DNA from 4 places in the Bacillus sp. SORGH_AS_0510 genome. Region 3 is predicted to be linked to each of the others. Evidence: riboswitches for the same ligand, from Rfam matches in the RefSeq annotation. Region 3 holds a riboswitch; each other region holds the start of a gene.
What was found. A riboswitch is a leader RNA that binds a small molecule or an ion and turns the genes downstream of it on or off. The one in region 3 is predicted to bind S-adenosylmethionine.

Region 1 (5,421 bases), 3.0 Mb from region 3:
TATGCACTAAAATGACTGTGATCGCCATGATGATAATAATCCATGGCACTGCTCCAATTTTTGCAAAGAATGGACTAATTAAGCCTGTTGCCATAGAGCCATCGGGCAATACCATGTTTTGAGAAACTGTTGCCCCTTTTGTATAAGTTAGAGCCGTGCCTTGGATGATAAACATAGTCGCCAAGGTCATCAGCATGTCCGGAATCCGCAACTTTACAATCATGAAAGAGTTTAAAGCCCCTACAAATAAGGAAGCCGCAATCGCAGATAGAACCGCGACAACTGTATTTTGCGAAAACCAAACAAACATTGAAATAACAATAGCATTCGATAACGAAGCTACTGAACCAACGGATAAGTCGAAGCCATCGACAGATAATGATATGGTAATCCCTATAGCTATAATCGTCACTATCGATATTGATCGAAGAATATTGACAATATTACCTCCCTGAATAAATGAAGGATTGGCTGCTGAAAAAATTAGAATAAGTGCAAGAATCGTAATAATCGTCCCGTATTTATATAAGAAATGAAATAGTTCAAATGCCTTTTTGGTTGGGGTCTGATTCTTTGTTGAAATATTTGTCTCCATTTTACCTGCCCCCTGTGGAATAATATAATAGTTCTTCCTCGTTTGTTAGATGCGTCTCAAGTTCCTTTACTGACTGACCATCATATAAAACATAAACCCGGTCAGTTATCCCCATGATCTCCGATAACTCTGATGAGGCATAAATAATGGATTTCCCCCTGCTCGCTAGCTCTGTGATCAGTTCAAAGATATCCTTCTTCGCTCCTATATCCACGCCTTTCGTGGGTTCATCAAAAATATAGACATCGGCTTCAGCAACCAGCCACTTTCCGATCGCAACCTTCTGCTGATTTCCCCCTGATAGATTTTGAACCTTTGTTTCTTCAGATGGAGTTTTGATTGCAAGTCGGTTAATTAACCCCTTGGCAATTTCTTTTTCTTTCTTTCTATTAATAAAGCTAAAAATATTTGTAAAGCTTCCTAAGTTGGCTGCAGTCAGATTGGATTCCACTGATTCAAGGACAAGAATCCCTTCTTTTCTACGTTCTTCGGGTACCAATGCAACTCCGTTCTTTACGGCATCATAGGGGCATTTCAAAGATATTTTGCTTCCATTTAAAAGGACTTCTCCCCCTGTAATTTTTTCAGAACCAAACAACGCCTTGCAAAGTTCTGTCTTACCAGCCCCGACCAGTCCTGCCACACCGACGATTTCTCCAGACTTAACATGTAAATGTAAATCTTTAATTTTATTCCGATCTGATAATCCTTTTACCTCAAGAACCGTGTTTTCGATTCTAGTATTCTTTTTTGGAAACTGTTCCTCAAGCTTTTGGCCAAGCATATACTCCACCACTTGACTTTGGGTGGTATCCGAAATCTTCTCTTTTACAACAAATTCCCCGTTTCGCATCACAGTAATGTCATCACAGATTTCAAATATCTCTGGTAGACGATGGGAGATAAAGATAATCCCGACATTTTGCTTTTTTAAATCGCGGACAATTCGAAAAAGCTCCTTCGTTTCCGTATGACTAAGTGGTGCAGTCGGTTCATCAAGGATCAGGTACTTACAGTCATTCGAGACGGATCGGGCAATTAGAATCATTTGTTTTTCTGCAAGAGAAAGTTCACTCACTAGCTTCTTTGTAGATAGAGTGATATTCATATCAGCTAAGACTTGAGCTGCTTTCTCATGCAGAGCGCTCCAGTTCATCCACTGTTTTTTCCCCATTCGGTGAACCGTGTCCATCAACATAATATTCTCGGCAACGGTTAAATTCGGAATCAGTGCTGTATCGACTTCTTGATATACAATTTGAATGCCTGCGTCCTGTGCATCCTTTGGAGATCGAATGTTCAAGGTTTCTCCATTTAGAATAATCTCACCACTATAGTGATCATAAGCTCCAGAGAGAACCTTCATAAGAGTCGATTTTCCTGCACCATTAGCTCCAATCAATGCCTGAATCTTTCCTGTTTCTGTTGTAAAATGAACCTGATTTAAAGCCTTCACGCCTGGAAATTCTATCGTTATATTTTTCATTTCCAATGTCGAACGCATGAGTATCATCCCCTCTATCAAGCAAACACTCTCTTAATCAATTGATAAAGAGAGTGCTTATAATAAAAAAGTTATTATTTATAATGCTTCTTTAACGTCTTCATCCAATCTTCTTCAAATGCATCTGACTTACCCCAACCAGAAATGATGTTTGATAGATTGACCATGTTCACAGGATCCTTAGACTTTTGAAGATTTTCTTGTGAAACTAGTGATGCTTCTAAATCATATGTTTTCGGTGTTTCTTCACCTGCTAGCTTTTTAGCAAGCAATCTCATATCAACTGCACCAATAAGCTTCGGATCAACTGCAGCTGTATATTTCCATGCACTACCTTTTCTTTGAATCTCTTGTAGGTCCGCATTCGAAACATCGATACCATAAATTTTTACTTCTTCCCGACCCGCTTCTTTTAGTGCACGTGCAGCTCCGATAGCAAAAGCATCCCAAGTAGCAAAAATGGCATCCAGTTTTCCTTTTGGATATTTATTTAACATAGCGGCAACTGCGTTTTGTGTTTGCACACTTGTATCTGCAGCGGCAACTCCAAAGCGTTCAACTTCTTTAATACCTGGGTTTTTAGACAAGACATCTTGGTACACTTTATTACGTCTTACCATTGGCGGGAAACCGTCTACCCAAAGGTATGCAATATTGGCTTTCCCCTTTGTTTCCTTCACAAGCTGATCTAATGCTAATGTTGCTAATGCTTCATCATCTTGAGATGTAAGTGTTACACCTTCAACTTCAGCCAACTTTGGATTGGAGTCAAACGCAACTACGCTTTTTCCTTTTTCAACAATTTTCTTCACGTCGTTCACTGTCGCATCATCGTCACCATGAGAAATCACGAAACCATCATAATCCTGATCTAAAGCTTGATTAATGGCATCATGGAATTTTGCTGTATCACCGTTAGCTGTAAATACATCTACTTTTAAACCTAATGCTTCTCCCTCTTCTTTAGCTCCTGCTAAGAATTGAGCTGTATGATCGTCACCGCCAATTTTACGGATGACTTTAATCTTTAATTGATCACCTTTAGTAAAGACCTCTGGTACTCCTTCAAGGGAAACATTTTTATTTCCACTTGCTTTCTTCGCTTCTCCCCCAGATGCACAGCCTGTGAGCAATAGGCTTGCAGCTAATGTAGATACAAGCACACTTTTAAATAGATTTTTTTTCATGATAAAAGCTCCCCCTTTTTGTTTTCCTTACCAAACTAAATTATTCCCATCGGAGAAGTTTTCTTTTAGGTAAAATAAAAAACCTCTCCAGAAAAGAGAGGTTTCATCGCAAATTAAGGACTACTCCTCTCTTATCTCTCAAAACAATAAATGTTTTGCAGGATTTAGCACCAATTCCATGTCGGAACGGTTGCTGGGCGTCATCGGGCCAGTCCCTCTGCCACTCTTGATAAGAGAACGTATTGTTGATTTAAAGTATTAAACTAAATTTAAACTCACATTAACAAGTTGTCAATAGTATTTTTAATATTTTTAATAAAGTAATAACTTTCTTCTTATTTTATTAAGGAGATACTACTAAAAGTTATTCCTTTATTCTCCTAAGAAATTTCGGTATGATTATATTTAGGGAAACGAAATAAACTAAAGAAAGAAGTGTTACCATCCATGAATAAGCAGGAAAGTGCAAAGCGTAATTTACTGATTATGTGGTTTGCCAACTTCTTTGTAGCAGGAAGTATGACGATGGTCATGCCGTTTATTTCGCTTTACATAGAGACATTTGGGGACTTTTCAGAAAAATATGTCCAGCACTGGTCAGGCATTACTTTTGGAATAACATTCGTTTCAGCCTTTCTCTTTTCACCTGTTTGGGGAAAGATTGGTGATCGGTATGGACGAAAAAAAATTCTAATCATATCTGGATTAGGGATGGCCTTTTCCATCTTCTTAATAGGGTTTGTTCATTCTGTCTGGCAGTTGCTTGTGCTTCGGTTTTTCATGGGCTTTTTCTCAGGGTTTATTCCGATGTCACAGGCATTCATCTCTACTCAAACACCAAAAGAGAGTGCCGGCCGCGTCCTAGGTACACTACAAACGGGAAGTATTACAGGTTCGTTGTTAGGACCTATGCTCGGAGGAATTTTAGCCGATACACTCGGCTATGCGACCACTTTTAAATGGACATCTATTTCCATATTTGTATCTGCAATGCTTGTAATCGCAACAAAAGAATTTCTGGTAGAACCACCAAAGGGGGCCAAATCTCATTATTCCAGTAAAGAGGTCATTAAACATATCCTACGAAATCCGGTTTTATTAACGGTACTCCTTATCTCTGCACTTGTTCAAATCGCCCATTTCAGCATTCAACCTATCTTGTCATTGTTTGTGAGTGACTTGCATGGACCAGATAATGTCGCCTTTTATTCCGGAATTGCTTTTTCAGCTGCGGGTCTTGGTAATTTATTGATGTCGCGAAACTGGGGAAAAATTGCCGATAAATATGGGTATATCAAAATATTAGTCATCCTTTTATTTTTGGCAGGAATTGTCTACTTACCAGGAGCGATTGTGACAAGCCTTTGGCAGCTGGTCATTATCAGGATTGCCTTAGGTGTGACCATTGGCGGCATCATTCCTGTCCGTATCGCCTATATCCGTCAAGAAGCCCCAATTACTATGCAAGGGGAAGTCCTTGGCTATAATAATAGTTTACGATTCCTCGGCAATATCATTGGACCGATGCTAGGTGGCTTCCTCTCAGGCTACTTCGGATTTTCTGCTGTCTTTATCAGCACGAGTGCCTTATTAATAGTTAGTGGTCTAATTTTGCTCGTATCAGTGCTGCGTCATCCTAAGCTTGTTAAACATACAGCTTAATTACTTATTCAATATACAAAAGTTACCAAAATCTTTATCGAAATAAATTAGGTTATTCCCAAAATATATGATACAATAATTCTACCATTTGAATTACTGTTTCATTTGTGTGCCCTACTCATTTCATGAGTGGGGTTTTTGTTATGTCCTTTTTTTAAAATGGCCGCTCTAGGCACGAGCGGTTCGTGGGTGTTTCGGCGAGCCTCCTCGACGCAAGCGTCTGCGGGGTCTCCCCTGAACCATACCCCCACAGGAGTCTTCGTGCCTTCCGCTCCAATCAACAGGATGTATAAATCAACACGGTTCTTTAACACAGCCTTTGAAATAAAAAAAACAGACTCTAAATTAGAGCCTGTTTTTTTCAACGTTGTTATTAAGCTTTACGAACGTTAGAAGCTTGTGGTCCACGTTGACCTTGCTCAACGTCAAATGTTACTGATTGACCTTCGTCAAGAGATTTGAAGCCTTCGCCT
Region 2 (5,421 bases), 2.4 Mb from region 3:
TGTATATCCTAGCGTATTTGCACTATTTATCATTAATTCCCTTTTGGCCCTGATCTGTTCAATCATTTCATATTGGTTATTACTATCCTTGTACAATGTTATCCTCCTACTCAGTACCCTTTTACTGTAATACACTAAAAAAGTTAACTACTTGAAAGATTATGACAAGAATTTCTATAAAAGTAAATACATTCGCAAAAGTAGACAAAACATTCTAATTCTTTCGCTTTTCGACAATTTCCTATGTTTTTTTCAAGTATTTACGACAATTATTTCCTTAAACCTCAGGGTACTTTTTGACAAAAAATAGAAATAATAAGATAATAGAGAAAAGTTATGAACCAGTATTTGTATTTTTGTTCGCTATATAATACACCCAATAACATTTTACCAAAATACTTCCAATCTCAAACTAATTGGATAAAAAAACTGGCTGCATCTGCAGCCAGTTTTTTGTTCTTATTGCTTTACTTCTTCCTTTTCGTAAATTGGAACCCAGCCTTCTGTTGTGACAAAAATTCTTACCGCGACAACCTTTCTATCTTCTTCTAATGTAAAGTAGTGTCTTGTGTTTTCTGGAACTGAGATTAAATCACCTGGATTTAAATGGACTTCAAAAAACTCTCCATCTTTTCCTTGAATGACAAAAACACCATGACCACTTACGATAAAACGAACTTCATCATCAGTGTGATGGTGCTCGTTTTTAAAATTAGTAAGTAATACGTCCAGATTAGGTGTGTTTTCTGATAATGAAATCACATCCTGTGCTTTATATCCCCGTCTCGCAGAAATGTCGGCAATTTCAGCTTCGAAAGAATTTAAAATCTCTTCTTTTTCTTCATCACTTAAAAGATATTTTTCTACTAATGATGCAGGGAGTTTGTTAATATCCCAATTTTCATAAATGACTTCCTGACTTTCTAAGAAGCTTGCAACTGCCTCCTGCTCATGAATTTGATCATCTTTCTGTTGAAATGTAATATACGCCATTATAAATCAGCCTCACTTTTTTATTTTTGTTCCTGTCAACTTGTCTGTTGATTTCCGCATCAGGCGCGAGCGGTTCGTGGGTGTTTCGGCGAGCCTCCTCGGAGAAACGCGCCTGCGGGGTCTCCCCTGAACCATACTCCCACAGGAGTCTTCGCGCCTTCTGCTCCAATCAACAGGCGTGTCAAATCAACACAGGACTTTAAACTTGCCTTCTCTTTTAGACTACTTTAAATAATTGGTATGGTTTATGTTCGAGCAATCGTAATTGGTAACGGAATAGAAATTCGGATGCTTCAAGTATTTTTTTCGCTTCGAATGCATTCCGACCCCAGACTGTGATTCCATGATTCCGAATTAATACGGCTCCGCTATCTTCGGAAACATGCTCTGAAAATTTATTTGCCAGTGTAGGAATGTGTGCGAAATTACGAATAATCGGTATTTTTAAAACTGCATCTTCTTCCCAATTTATCAAAGGCTTTAATTAATTCTTGGCCTTTAAAGGTAACCTCACCATGGTCACCATAGACCTCTGAAATGACATTATTATCAATCGTATGAACATGTAAGCTACAACCAGCATTGGTTTTACGATAAATTTCCACATGAAGTAGTGTCTCTGCCGACGGTTTTAAATGAGTCTCTTCTACAGGACGACCAAATTCATCTACAAGTAAAAAGTCTTCAGATGTCCGTTTGCGTTTATCCTTTCCGCTTGCTGTTACCAAAAATTGAAGCGGATGATCACTCACCTTAATTGCAAGGTTTCCACTTGTCCCCATAAACCAATCTCTCTCTGCCAATTCATCCTTAATATCGGCTAATTCTGCCCATCTTTCCTTTAACATAGTTCACCCACCTCAATTCTTTTATTGATTTCCTCGATACAATCGAAGAAAGTATGAAACCCTTGATGGTTAATACCCCATTCCATACATTTTTCCTGAAGCAAATCCCTTGCTAACAACAAAGTCCGCATGTTTAGCCGCCTCTAAATCCGTTACAGAATCGCCAATTACGATTTTGAAACTCTCATTTGGATGGTTCAGTTTACGCATTATACTTGGCTTACAACAACCACAATCATTGTTACAATAGGAATCGCATTCATGCGGCCAGAGAATTTTGATTGTTTCTCCTGAAAAATCCGAATGATTACAATAGACTCCATCAAATGGGGCGTATTCTGCCAAGATTGGATGAACAAAAAAATCTATCCCGCCACTTACAATGTAGAGTGGAATCCCTTTTTCACGCACAAAAGCTACAAACTCCTTGAAACCAGGTCTAATTTTTGCATTTTCGATTGCGAACTCCGTTATCTCTTTCTTCTTATCACTAGGTAATAAGGAAAATAATTTCCCTACACCCTCATTAATGGAAATCTGTCGCGATAGAATTAAATCCTTAATTTCCACCCATTCGGGAGGAGCAAATTTTTTCATTATGGCAATGATGTTATCACTTTCAGTAACAGTCCCGTCAAAATCACAATAAATAACCGGCTTTGCCATCTATACCGTCACCTCAGCATTTCCCCATAGCTTTAGCGCAGTTTTTAGTTCATCATACTGTTTAGCCCCTTCTGCTAATGTCAATCCTCGCAGATTTGCATCAACAGCTTGGCGGAAGGCAAGACCTCCCCCACGAGCACCATCTGGATGACCATGAACGCCGCCACCTGCATTTATCACTGAGTCAATACCAAAATCACGGATTAACAAGGAAACCAATCCAGGATGAATTCCTGCTGATGGTACTGGAAATGCCTTTTTAAAAACATCCTCTATTGTCAATTCACTTGCAATTGAAAGGGCCGCAGTTTTCTCTAGCGCAACCGTTCCGTATGGTGATGGGAAAAGGGATAAATCAGCACCTGCATAACGAAGCAACTTCCCGAGAAGCAAGGAATGGGAAAGGCCAAATTCCGGCGAAGAGGTCAATGCCCCGCTAACAGCAGGATGAGCCATTAACGGCAACCCAATTTCATTGTCCTCTCTCAACTCTTGTAGAACATCCAATCCATAAGAGAACACATTAAATAATAATAAATCGGCACCAAGTTCAGCGGCCTTTTTTGCCTTATTCTTCAATTGTGATGTTCTTCCTGTTAGGTTTACTGCATATAGGGTTCTGTGCCCGGTTTCTTCATGGACCTCTCTTAAGACTTGTTTCCCCGCTGTTATTCTTTGCTCAAAAGGAGTAAGCGCGTTTTCAAATAGGATTTCATCGTCCTTGACTAAATCCACTCCACCTAGAGCTTGTTGCTTTAACTGCTCTGCTAAAAAGTGAATATCCTTACCAAGCACTCCTTTAAAAATGCTCATAACTAGTGGTCTATCATAAACGTTTATTTTTTCTCGAATCCCTTCGATACCGAATCTAGGACCAGGGAAATGACTTTTTAAGACATCATCAAACTGTAAATCTAGTAATTTTATTTTTCCATCTAGTGATAATTTTCCGAAAACAGTGGTTAGAATCGCTGGTAAATCATTAGAGAAATTTAGGGTTGGATAAGCAATTCGTATAATCGCCTGACCCTCTTTTTCCCAATCTTTCCCCTCAATGGAAACGACTCTGCCCTTATGCTTACGCAGTTGGTTTTGTTCGAGTTCAGGAAGGTTGGTCCAAGAACCAACGGTTAATCCAAGGGCTATTTCCTCGGCTTTTTTTTCAGGATTATTTTCATCATGTACAAGATATGTAGCAATAATTTCAGTCATTCTTTTCAACTTCCCTTCAAAAAAAACATAAAAAACCTCTTCGAAAAGAAGAGGTTAGCATCAAGAAACTAACATCTTCTCATCTTTCAGCCAGTTGCTGCAAGAATTAGCACCGTGCTTAACTTTAGTTAAGTCGGTTGCCGGGCTTCATAGGGCTTTTCCCTCCACCTGCTCTTGATAAGAAAACGATTCGTAATTATTCACATTTTTAAGTTGTAAAACTTTATTTTGGATTATCGCAAGAAAAAAAACATTTGTCAACCTATTTTTTGAACATTTCTAAACAACTAATTCTTCTGACAGCTTCAGCCAACCGATCTTCGGATGATAATAACCCTACACGAACAAAGCCCTCACCGAATTCACCAAAACCAATACCAGGTGCAACCATAATGTGTGCTTGGTCAAGCAGGATTTCAGCAAATTGTGCGGATGTGTACCCGTCTGGTACCTTAAGCCATGCAAAAAAAGACCCGTTAGGCGCTTTCACATCCCACCCAATCGAACGTAGACCGTTAATTAACACACCTTTTCTGCGTTCATACAGTTCGTTTAATTCTTTTACACAATCTTGAGACCCAGTTAAGGCAGTAGCTGCTGCTTCCTGAACAGCTCCAAATATACTTACATAAAGATGATCCTGAAGAAGTTCAATCGCTGAAATCACACTCTCATTCCCCACAGCAAAACCAACACGCCAGCCCGCCATATTATAGGTTTTAGATAGTGTGTAGATCTCGATTCCTACTTCTTTTGCCCCTTCGGTTTCTAGGAAACTGATTGGTCTATGACCGTCGAAACCGATGGCACCGTAAGCAAAATCATGAACAACACAAATATTGTGATCGTTTGCTAGTTTCACTGTTTCTATGAAAAATTCTTCAGTGGCAACAGCACCAGTAGGATTATTAGGGTAATTCAGAAACATGACCTTTGCTTTTGATAACGTATCGGAAGAAAGTTCGTTGTAGTCAGGTAAAAATGCATTTTTCTCCCTCAATGGCATTGTAACCATGTCTGCTTTTGCCAGTGCAACCCCCGACCAATAATCCGGATAGCCAGGATCGGGTACAAGAATGGTATCACCCGGATTTAACAAACATTGAGGAATCTCCACAAGTCCTGCTTTGCCCCCAAAAAGGATAGCCACTTCCTTATCAGGATTGATCGTTACGCCATACTCTCTAAAGTAAAAATCAGCTGCAGCCTGCTTTAAATATCTATGCCCCTGAAACGGAGAATATTTATGATTGATCGGGTTAGCTGCCGCCTCCTGTAATTTGGACACGATATGTTCCGGTGTTGGCTGATCAGGGTTTCCTTGTCCTAAATTTATAACGTCATGCCCTTCGGCAATATACTCACCAACCTTCTTTACAAGGCCTGCAAAAAATTGTTTTGGCAGACTATTTAAAAGCTCTGATGGTGGAAATTGTTTCATTACTCTCTCACCTGCTAACTCTTTACAAATTTTTGTTGAAATTCTAGTCACAAATGATATAACTTTTATAACAGCTTGTAAAGAAAAAATTCTGATATTTCGAACCGGAGGGAAAATTCCTTGAAATTAAATATTTCTTGTATACAAATGGATATCGCCTTTGGTAATCCAACTGAAAACTATCTTGCCGCAGAAAGACTAATCGAAATGGCAATGGAAACCAAACCTGACATTCTCGTCTTACCTGAACTTTGGACTACC
Region 3 (5,421 bases):
CGAAAAAGAGTGAGTATGGGAAATGTGAAAGGTTCACAAATCCCGTAGCCTCCAAAAAAGAGCGAGTATGGGAAATGTGAAAGGTTCACAAATCCCGTAGCCTCCAAAAAAGAGCGAGTATGGGAAATGTGAAAGGTTCACAAATCCCGTAGCCTCCAAAAAAGAGCGAGTATGGGAAATGTGAAAGGTTCACAAATCCCGTAGCCTCCGAAAAAGAGTGAGTATGGGAAATGTGAAAGGTTCACAAATCCCGTAGCCTCTAAAAAAGAGTGAGTATGGGAAATGTGAAAGGTTCACAAATCCCGTATTCTCGGAAAAAGAGCGAGCATGGGAAATGTGAAAGGTTCACAATTCCCGTAGACTCCGAAAAAGAGCGAGCATGGGAAATGTGAAAGGTTCACAAATCCCGTAGACTCCGAAAAAGAGCGAGTATGGGAAATGTGAAAGGTTCACAAATCCCGTAGCCTTCGAAAAGAGCGAGTATGGGAAATGTGAAAGGTTCACAAATCCCGTAGCCTCGGAAAAAGCGCGAGTATGGGAAATGTGAAAGGTTCACAAATCCCGTAGCCTCCAAAAAAGAGCGAGTATGGGAAATGTGAAAGGTGCACAAATCCCGTAGACTCCGAAAAAGAGCGAGTATGGGAAATGTGAAAGGTTCACAAATCCCGTAGCCTCCAAAAAAGAGCGAGTATGGGAAATGTGAAAGGTGCACAAATCCCGTAGTTCCCGAAAAAGAGGAAAAATCATAACCCGAGTAATATCAGCATACCCTTTTCTATTATTAGTTCCGTGGAAAAACTAATTCTATTTAATAAAAATAAATTCTTTCTTTCCAAGAGCATCACAGTTCTTCTTTAAAACCCTTAAAAAAGTCTTCTTTGAATCCAGCACTTGAAACCAGTCATGAATCACATTGGTTGTTATTTTTTCATTTGGAAAAAGTAAACTAAATTCATTTACTCCCCTCAATATAGAGCTGTCAAGACCTTCTGTATAACCGCAAACACCACAAACTAATTTTTTGCCTAAAACAGTAACGTTAAAGGAATGGCATAAACAACAATTTATTCCTTTCTTAACAGAATGCCAATCATAAGGGGGAATCTTGTCCTTGTTAAAATCAGTTCGGTGCATAGAAACTAATTGGTCAGCTAACCTTTTGTGATGGGCTGTTAATGTCGAAGGATGATTGTTCAATTTTTTCATAAATTGATTAAGCTGATTTGGGTAAATAATAGGTTCGTCAAGAGGAGCTTGATATAAATAAAACTCGGGGTTAATAAAAACTACATACGCCTTAATAGGGTTTCGATAGCCAAGAGATTGGAGCAGCTGCCGAAGTAAGGATTCACTTCTCTCTATTTGCAGTAAAGCGTTTGTAATTTCCTTTTTATAGATGGTGTAGAATCTACCGGATTCATAATAATAATCACCTTCATAATTCTTTACTTCGAAAAGATAGATTGGTTCTTGAGTAACTATAATAGAATCTATTTGGAATTTAGTACCACTGGTTTCTAAAAATAAATCGTTAAGTATTAAACTTTTACATTTCAACATTGCAGTCAATATATCAAATGCCACCTCGCCCTCATACCCCTTTTCGAGGTTGTGATATGATTTTTTGTATTTATCTGTTAAAGTCATTCGTTGGGAAAGCAATTTTAATATTTTTAATTCCACTGATTCGCACCGCTCTTTATAAGCCACATAGTCCACATCCTCAAAAAAATTAACCGTGCCATTATCCTAAGTTTAATTGACAAACACTACAAAAAACTGTGACCAAATACCGACATTTCATAAACCCCAAGCATCCGACATATTTCTCAGGAAATTTTACCCGTAGCCCATATATTGTCGAGCGATTATAAAAGGAATTCCGCTCCTATTGCTGAATAGTTTAGGTATAAGAGTATAGACCGGAGTGGTAAAAATGATTGAGGAAATTCAAAAATTTCTAGTGAAAATGCAACAACAGGAGCATGTGTATCCTTTAATTCGTCAGGCAGATGTCCATATAAATCTTCGTTGCGACCAGCAACTAGTCCAGCTAGTAATAAAAAATGGAGCAGTATTTATTCTCCAAAATCCATCTGAGCATCAAGTGGGCTATGAAATTAGAGGCAGCGATTTATCAATGAAACAACTAGTTGAAGGTGCGACAAGGCTGCGAGTACTTGAACAAAAAGAGGAAATAAAAGTAGATGCACCGTTAAGAATTACCTTATTACTTGAGTCTCTTTTTTATTTAACAAAAGCACAGGAAGATTTTGCGAAAATTATTTGAATAAAAGTATTGACGGTCTTTCTGACATCCTGTATTGTATTATTTAAATATTCTATCAATTAAAACAATCACATAAACATTCTTATCAAGAGTGGCGGAGGGACTGGCCCTTTGAAGCCCGGCAACCGGTTTATTCACGGTGCTAAATCCAGCAGAGCATAAAGCTCTGAAAGATAAGAAGAGAGACCCCCTCTTCTTATGAAGCGGGGGTTTTTGTTTATTATTGTTTAAAGGAGGAGCAGGTAAATGGGAGAAAGTCAAAAAAAGTATCGCTTTGAAACATTAAGTGTTCATGGAGGATTGGCTCCAGATCCAGTAACAGGTGCTCGTGCCGTTCCTATCTATCAAAACAATGCCTATCAATTTAAAAATACTGAACATGCGGCTAATCTTTTTAGCTTAGCAGAACCAGGCTACATATATACTCGAATCCACAATCCAACGACTACCGTATTCGAAGAAAGAGTAGCACTTCTTGAAGGCGGAGTAGGATCATTGGCTGTGGCAAGCGGCATGGCTGCTATTACACTTGCAATCCTCAACGTGGCTGAAGCGGGAGATGAAATTGTAGCTGCTTCCAACCTTTACGGTGGAACCTATAATTTGTTTGCAGTAACCCTTCCAAAATACGGCATTAAGGTGAACTTTGTTGATGCAGAAAATCCTGAAAACTTCCGTGCAGCAATCACCCCGAAAACAAAGGCTGTTTTTGCAGAAACAATTGGGAATCCAAGCTTGCGTGTCCTGGATATTGAAAAGGTAGCAGAGATTGCTCATGAGGCGGGGGTACCTCTAATTATTGATAACACCTTTGCTACGCCGTATTTATGCAGACCAATTGAGTTTGGGGCTGACATTGTGGTTCACTCAGCAACCAAGTGGTTGTTAGGAAATGGTACAACAACAGGAGGTATCATTGTTGATGGAGGGAAATTCGATTGGAATTCTTCCAGATTTCCTGGCTTTACAACTCCTGATGCAAGCTACCATGATCTTGTCTATGCAGAGGCATTAGGTGCCCTAGCCTATATCGTAAAGGCGCGTGTACAGTTATTACGTGACCTAGGTCCGGCTTTAAGCCCGCAAAACTCCTTCCAATTTACGTTGGGATTAGAGACACTACATGTCCGAATGAAGGAGCATGTAGCTAATTCAAAAACCATTGTCGAATATTTATTAAACCACCCTGCAGTAGATTGGGTATCCTATCCTGGGCATCCATCACATCCTGATTATGAATTAGCGAAAAAATACTTACCAAAAGGTGCAGGTTCCATGGTTGTTTTTGGCATAAAAGGTGGAAAAGAAGCAGGGGCAAAGCTGATTGATTCCCTTTCCCTGTGGGCCCATGTAGCTAATGTGGGTGACGCAAAAAGCTTAATCATTCATCCGGCAAGTACAACGCATCAACAATTAGATGCGGAAGGACTCAGGGCGGCTGGTGTTTCAGAGGATTTAATCCGTCTTTCAATCGGGATTGAGAATGTCGAGGACTTAATTGACGATCTTGAATCAGCTATTGAAACAGCAACAGGTCTGGTATCAGCGAAAGCCAATGCTTAAATTTTCCAGATGAAAAAATAGAAAATGTAAAGATATTTTTATTGACACCCCTTTTTATCCATGATACGATAGCTTTCGTGTTAAAAGATTACTTAATTTGACTAATCTGTTAATTGAATATAGATGCTGTAAGCTCTTATCAAGAGAGGTGGAGGGATGTGCCCGATGAAGCCCGGCAACCGTCAATGTTACATTGAAATGGTGCCAATTCACACAAAGCGATTGCTTTGGGAGATGGGAGAAAGGTCTATTTTACTAATGCCTTTCTGCCTGTGCAGGAAGGCTTTTTATTTTCCTAAAATAGAATCTTTTCATCTAAACAGTCAAACTCTATATATAAACAACTAGTCATATGATATTCTTTCTGAATTTTAGATAAATAGGATAAAAAGCGGGTGATTACAAGTGATTTCAATAAATAATGTCCGTAAGATTTTCCCTTCTAAACAGGGTCAGCTAAAAGCGGTCGATGAAGTAAATTTAGAAATACAAGAAGGGGAAATTTTCGGAATCATCGGATATAGCGGTGCAGGAAAAAGTACGTTAATTCGGATGCTAAATGGCTTAGAGATCCCAACGGATGGGACTGTCACTGTAGCAGGTCGAGTGATTTCAAAAATAAAGGGTAGTGAGCTGCGTAAGGCACGCCAGGAGATCAGCATGATCTTCCAACACTTCAACCTATTGTGGTCAAGAACAGTAAGTGAAAATATTGCCTTTCCTCTTGAAATTGCAGGGATCAAGGGTGCAGAGAGACAGAAAAGAGTCAATGAGCTCATTAAGCTTGTAGGACTTGAGGGACGTGAAAACGCCTATCCTTCACAGCTGAGCGGGGGACAAAAGCAAAGAGTAGGGATTGCTAGAGCACTAGCAAACAATCCGAAGGTACTTCTTTGTGATGAAGCGACGTCAGCGCTTGACCCTCAAACAACCGATTCAATATTAGAGTTATTAGTCGATATCAACAAGCGACTAGGTTTGACTATTGTGTTGATTACACATGAAATGCATGTCATCCGAAAAATTTGTCACCGGGTGGCGGTTATGGAAAGCGGTCGAGTAGTTGAACTTGGCTCCGTATTAGATGTATTTAAGAACCCGCAAAAGCAAATCACGAAACGATTTGTACAGCAGGTGACAGAGCCGGAAGAAACGAAAGAAACGGCTGAACATTTGCTCGAACGTTACCATTCCGGTCAGGTTGTTCAATTGACTTTCATTGGCGAATCAGCTGAGCAGCCGCTCATTACGAATCTAATTAAACAGCATGATGTAACAGTTAATATACTGCAGGGGAAAATTTCACAAACACAAAGCGGCTCATATGGTACTCTCTTTATTCATCTTGATGGTGACGACAAAGAAGTAAACAAAGCAATAGACTTTATTCGTTCCCAGCAGGTTGGTTTGGAGGTGGTAACAAATGATTAATGAGCTTTTTCCAAATGTCGATTGGCTTATGATGTGGGAAGCCACGAAGGATACGGTGTATATGACGGCTATCTCCGTCCTTGTTACCTTTATTCTAGGCACCTTCTTAGGACTGCTGCTTTTCCTAACATCCAGAG
Region 4 (5,421 bases), 180 kb from region 3:
TTGGTAAATACGTCTTATAAGTAGTTAAACATCAATTGAATAGAGAGAAAGGGGGAATATGGTTGAAACAGTCTCATCAGATAGAAAAATGGTTTATTGAATATGAAAAAGATGTCACTAATTATCTTGTTTATTATACCGGTACGACTGATGTAGAAGACTTAGTTCAAGAGACTTTTTTACGGGCAATAAGAGCTCTAAGCCGTTTTAAAAATGAATCCAGCCCCAAAACTTGGTTGATATCCATTGCGCGAAATACAGCAATAGATTTTTATCGAAAGAAATCTGTCTGGAACAGATTGAAACTCGTCCTTGATGTCGAATCACCCAGGCTTCAAGAACAGGGGGCAGAGGAGAAAGTAGTCAAGAAAATGGAGTATATCCATTTGTATGAAGCGATTAATGCTTTAAAGCCAAACTACCGGGATGTCATTTTACTCAGAGGGATTTCCGAGTTGACTTCTAAGGAGGCCGGTCAGGTTCTCGGATGGACCGAAAGCAAAGTGAATGTGACTTTCTTTCGGGCTGTGAAAAAATTAAATGAGCGACTTAAGGAGGGGGAGCAGTTTGAGTCAATTATCGGATAAAGAATTACTTGAAGTGATGTCTAACTTTCGTAAGCATGAGTTACCCACGAGGAAAAGAGCAGAGATGTTACAAACTCTTAGTGAAGCGAGTAAGAGTAAGCCGCGTGAACCCTTTAATTTTCAGAGAGTTGCAGCCATGGCGGCTGTGTTTATTCTAGTACTCATAGCACCGATACTATATTTTTCAAGTAGTCAGGAAAATAGTGCAACTAGACCAGGAGAAAAATTGGATGCAATTAAGCCAGCTGAGCGTGGTACGGTGTTTGCATTAAAGGATGATAATGGAAATCCTATTTTTGCAGACAGTAATTTTGGCATACCTAACAAGGTAAGTTTGTTGGCACCAACGGAATGGATTGCCAAGGATACACGTTCTGTTGGTAAAATGATGATTTATTTATGGGGCAATTACGAGAAGGACTTCGCCAATAAGCCATTAAAAGTGGAAGCCGTTCATGTGAAAACTGGTGTAAAAGAGCACCTTGCGACAACTGTTATTTCAGGTGGGATGTATGGTTCCGATGCGCATGCCTTGACGAGCTTTGAACCATTTACACTTCCTGGTGTTTATAACCTAGAATTCTTTGCAGGGGATGAGAAGGTAGGAGAATTTTCTATCTATGTAAAAGAGCCTTACGTCAAAATAGGGAATGCAACCTTATTGGTCTCACAAGAAGATCTATATGCGGGCCTTTATGAGGATGCTGTGATGGAAGTAGAGGGTGACAATCTTCCACCTGAAATGGAGCTAGAGTTATTCCAATTAGAAACAGCGGAAGTAACAACGTTTACTTTTAAAGATAAAACAGAGTATACAAGAACGGATGGGAAGAGGATATCCCTTTATACAGGTGATTTCCAGCTGAAAAAAAGCGGCAAATATCGGATTTCCGTCCTCAAACAATCAGAAGCCATTGAGGTAAGAAAGCCCATATCAAATTGATATGGGCTTTTCATATTAAGCAATAGGTCCACCTTTTTCTTCGGTTTCAGGAGAAACATCCGTGAACTTTTTGAAGTTTTCTCGGAATTTCGCAGCTAGTTCTTTTGCTTTCTTTTCATATGCCTGTTGGTCGGACCAAGTTTTACTTGGCTGCAATACCTCATCAGGAACCCCGGCAATATGAAGTGGAATATTCAATCCAAAGATTTCATCCTTGGTTGTCTCGACATGGTTCAATTCACCTTCAAGTGCAGCTTGAACCATTGCTCTTGTATAGGAGAGCTTCATTCTGCTGCCTACGCCATACTCACCGCCGGTCCAACCGGTATTCACAAGAAATACGTTTGCATTGTGCTCAAGGATTTTTTCACCCAGCATATCAGCATAACGAGTAGCAGGAAGCGGTAAGAATGGTGCACCGAAGCAAGTTGAGAATGTTGCCTCAGGTGAGGTAACACCACGTTCTGTACCAGCAAGCTTAGAGGTATACCCGCTTAAGAAGTGATACATCGCTTGTTCCTTCGTTAATTTTGATATCGGAGGCAAGACCCCAAACGCGTCTGCAGTTAAGAAAACAATCGTATTCGGGTGACCCGCAATACTTGGCACGGCAATATTATCAATGGCATCGATTGGATATGCTGCCCTGGTATTCTCTGTTAACGTGCCATCATCGTAATCTGGAACCCTCGATTCTTTGTTAAGAGTGACATTTTCAAGCACCGTCCCAAAACGAATCGCATCAAAAATTTGTGGTTCTTTTTCCCTAGAAAGGTTGATGCACTTTGCATAGCAGCCTCCCTCGATATTAAAGACACCGTTAGAGGACCAACCGTGCTCATCGTCACCAATCAAACGGCGGTTTGGATCAGCGGATAAAGTCGTTTTACCAGTTCCGGATAGACCAAAGAATAAAGCAACATCTCCCTCAATACCCACATTCGCTGAGCAGTGCATGGAGAAAATATTGTTTTCGGGTAATAAATAATTCATGACTGAGAAAATAGACTTTTTCATTTCTCCTGCGTACTCTGTTCCACCAATAAGAACAATTCTGCGCTCGAAGGAAATAATGATAAAAGTCTCGGAATTAGTTCCGTCGACCTTAGGGTCTGCCTTGAAATTCGGTGCAGAAATCACCGTAAATCCTGGGTCATGTGAAAGCAATTCATCTTCTGTTGGTCGAATGAACAGCTGATGAACAAAGAGATTGTGCCAAGCGAATTCATTCACTACCTGGATTGGTAAGCGGGATTTTTTATCCGCTCCTGCAAATCCTTTAAAAACAAAAATTTCTTCTTGTTGTTTTAAATAATTTAAGACTTTTTGATAAAGTTTCGTAAATACTTCTTCAGATATAGGTTGATTCAACGAACCCCAAGCAATCTTATCCTTTGTGGATTCTTCCATCACAATGAATTTATCTTGAGGTGAGCGGCCTGTATATTTACCAGTTGAAACGCTTACAGCACCAGTCGAGGTTAAAGAACCTTCATTACGGCATAAGATCTTTTCTACTAACTGGGGAACTGATAATTGCACGTGGACATTACTTTCTGATAACAGTTGTTTTAATTCATTAGGACTATGAACAGAATTCATTTACTGCAACCTTCCTTTATCCATTTTTTAATGGTTGTAACATATTAAAAAGTATAACACATTCAATTGAATAATCTATACTAATTAATGAAAAATAGATAGTGAAGATTTAAATTAATTTTCCTTGAAAAATGCATTGACATTGTTCGACAGAGTAGGTTATGATTTACCCTTGAACGGATACTCTCTTATCCCGAGCTGGTGGAGGGACAGGCCCAATGAAACCCAGCAACCTGCAAACGAAAAGTGTGAGAGCGTAGTACACTACAATCAGCAATTTTTGGGCAAAGGTGCTAAACCTGAAGCAAGGCTTCGCCTTGAACGATAAGAGTGAAAGGCACGCAAACTTTTGCTATCAACCTTTCCTCAGAGATGGAAAGGTTTTTTATTTGTAAAAGGAAATCGTGCAACATTATCGCTTCTTTTTATTCCATCGTTAGAATTTACTATAGGGTTTTGAGCAAAATATTGTTCTACTAATAAAAACCCTGTATTTATTTCATACTACTAAGGGAATGAGTTCCGTATCAACCCGAGGTTAAACGGCAAGGTCATTACATACCCACACAGATAACCTCACTTATTTCACTATATAGGAGGAATTCAGATGTCAACAAAACGTCGTTTGTTCACTTCTGAATCAGTAACTGAAGGTCATCCCGATAAGATCTGTGACCAAATTTCTGATTCCATTTTAGATGCTATTTTAGCAAAAGATGCTAATGCACGTGTTGCTGCTGAAACTTCAGTTACAACTGGTTTAGTTTTAGTTGCTGGCGAAATCACAACTTCAACTTACGTGGACATTCCAAAAATTGTTCGTGAAACAATTAAAAGCATTGGTTACAATCGTGCAAAATACGGATTTGACTCCGAAACATGTGCAGTTTTAACTTCTATCGATGAACAGTCTCCAGACATCGCGATGGGTGTTGACCAAGCACTTGAAGCTCGTGAAGGCCAAATGTCAGATGAGCAAATTGAAGCAATTGGTGCAGGGGACCAAGGTTTAATGTTTGGTTTCGCATGTAATGAAACAAAGGAGCTTATGCCGCTTCCAATTTCACTTGCGCACAAGCTTGCACGCCGTTTAACAGAAGTTCGTAAAGAAGAGATTCTTCCTTACCTTCGTCCAGACGGAAAAACACAAGTAACAGTTGAGTACGATGAGAACGACAAACCAGTTCGTATTGATACAATCGTTATCTCCACTCAACACCACCCAGAGGTTACATTGGAGCAAATCCAACGTAATCTTAAAGAGTATGTTATCAATCCGGTTGTTCCACAAGAACTTATCGATGAAAATACAAAATACTTCATTAACCCAACTGGCCGTTTCGTAATTGGCGGACCACAAGGGGATGCTGGTTTAACAGGCCGTAAAATCATTGTTGATACTTACGGTGGCTATGCACGTCACGGCGGTGGCGCATTCTCTGGTAAGGATCCTACAAAGGTTGACCGTTCTGCAGCGTATGCAGCACGTTACGTAGCAAAGAATATCGTTGCTGCTGGACTTGCTGAGAAATGTGAAGTACAGCTTGCTTATGCTATCGGTGTAGCAAGACCTGTTTCTATCTCTGTAGATACATTTGGTACAGGTAAAGTAAGTGAAGATGTATTAGTTGAATTAGTAGAACAAAACTTTGATCTACGTCCAGCTGGTATCATTAACATGTTGAACCTTCGCCGCCCAATTTACAAGCAAACAGCTGCTTACGGACATTTTGGCCGTACAGATGTGGATCTTCCTTGGGAACGTACTGATAAAGCAGACGCTTTAAAAGAGCAAGCAGCAAATCGTTAATAGTATTCGCCACCGGGCGAAATGACCCTAAATAGGGGAGTTGCATTAATTGTAACTCCCTTTTTTATTTTTTCGTCTAATAGGTTGTTCCTTATTGCATTCCTGGAATAAAATGTTTAAGTAGGTCAAAAGAAGTGAAAAATGATGGTACGAAAATTACCTATAAGTTCACAGTGTTATTTAAATAAAAAAGTGGTAGTATTAGAGAGATGTTTTTTTACAAAGATGTTTAATTAAGATTGGAGTAGGTGAGGTACATAATGTGTGGTTTTATTGGTTGTGTACACGACAAAACACAAAACTATAGCGACGAACAAAAACAACAATTTAAAAATATGAATGATATCATTACCCATCGTGGTCCAGATGATGATGGTTTCTATTATGATGAACATATTCAATTTGGCTTTCGCCGCTTAAGTATTATTGATATTGAGAGCGGACATCAGCCGTTAACGTATGAAAACGAACGCTACTGG

Region 1: another riboswitch for S-adenosylmethionine. It lies ahead of QE429_RS21860 (sugar ABC transporter substrate-binding protein); the one in region 3 lies ahead of QE429_RS06740 (O-acetylhomoserine aminocarboxypropyltransferase/cysteine synthase family protein).
Region 2: another riboswitch for S-adenosylmethionine. It lies ahead of mtnW (2,3-diketo-5-methylthiopentyl-1-phosphate enolase); the one in region 3 lies ahead of QE429_RS06740 (O-acetylhomoserine aminocarboxypropyltransferase/cysteine synthase family protein).
Region 4: another riboswitch for S-adenosylmethionine. It lies ahead of metK (methionine adenosyltransferase); the one in region 3 lies ahead of QE429_RS06740 (O-acetylhomoserine aminocarboxypropyltransferase/cysteine synthase family protein).

What each region holds. Positions count from the first base shown of each region.
Region 1 is NZ_JAUTAU010000001.1:4,292,830-4,298,250, forward strand. It holds gene QE429_RS21850 (ABC transporter permease) at 1-595, opposite strand, end outside; gene QE429_RS21855 (sugar ABC transporter ATP-binding protein) at 597-2,099, opposite strand; gene QE429_RS21860 (sugar ABC transporter substrate-binding protein) at 2,174-3,286, opposite strand; SAM riboswitch class I at 3,415-3,522, opposite strand; gene QE429_RS21865 (MFS transporter) at 3,734-4,948, shown strand; gene QE429_RS21870 (cold-shock protein) at 5,322-5,421, opposite strand, start outside.
Region 2 is NZ_JAUTAU010000001.1:3,699,032-3,704,452, forward strand. It holds gene QE429_RS18885 (aspartyl-phosphate phosphatase Spo0E family protein) at 1-96, opposite strand, end outside; gene QE429_RS18890 (1,2-dihydroxy-3-keto-5-methylthiopentene dioxygenase) at 460-993, opposite strand; partial or broken gene QE429_RS18895 (methylthioribulose 1-phosphate dehydratase) at 1,211-1,841, opposite strand; partial or broken gene QE429_RS18900 (2-hydroxy-3-keto-5-methylthiopentenyl-1-phosphate phosphatase) at 1,835-2,507, opposite strand; gene mtnW (2,3-diketo-5-methylthiopentyl-1-phosphate enolase) at 2,508-3,719, opposite strand; SAM riboswitch class I at 3,796-3,903, opposite strand; gene QE429_RS18910 (pyridoxal phosphate-dependent aminotransferase) at 3,982-5,160, opposite strand; gene QE429_RS18915 (carbon-nitrogen family hydrolase) at 5,281-5,421, shown strand, end outside.
Region 3 is NZ_JAUTAU010000001.1:1,337,873-1,343,293, forward strand. It holds gene QE429_RS06730 (nuclease-related domain-containing protein) at 805-1,710, opposite strand; gene QE429_RS06735 (hypothetical protein) at 1,937-2,290, shown strand; SAM riboswitch class I at 2,370-2,470, shown strand; gene QE429_RS06740 (O-acetylhomoserine aminocarboxypropyltransferase/cysteine synthase family protein) at 2,537-3,853, shown strand; SAM riboswitch class I at 3,987-4,094, shown strand; gene QE429_RS06745 (methionine ABC transporter ATP-binding protein) at 4,259-5,284, shown strand; gene QE429_RS06750 (methionine ABC transporter permease) at 5,277-5,421, shown strand, end outside.
Region 4 is NZ_JAUTAU010000001.1:1,518,682-1,524,102, forward strand. It holds gene QE429_RS07735 (RNA polymerase sigma factor) at 63-587, shown strand; gene QE429_RS07740 (hypothetical protein) at 568-1,530, shown strand; gene pckA (phosphoenolpyruvate carboxykinase (ATP)) at 1,546-3,132, opposite strand; SAM riboswitch class I at 3,318-3,463, shown strand; gene metK (methionine adenosyltransferase) at 3,740-4,942, shown strand; gene asnB (asparagine synthase (glutamine-hydrolyzing)) at 5,203-5,421, shown strand, end outside.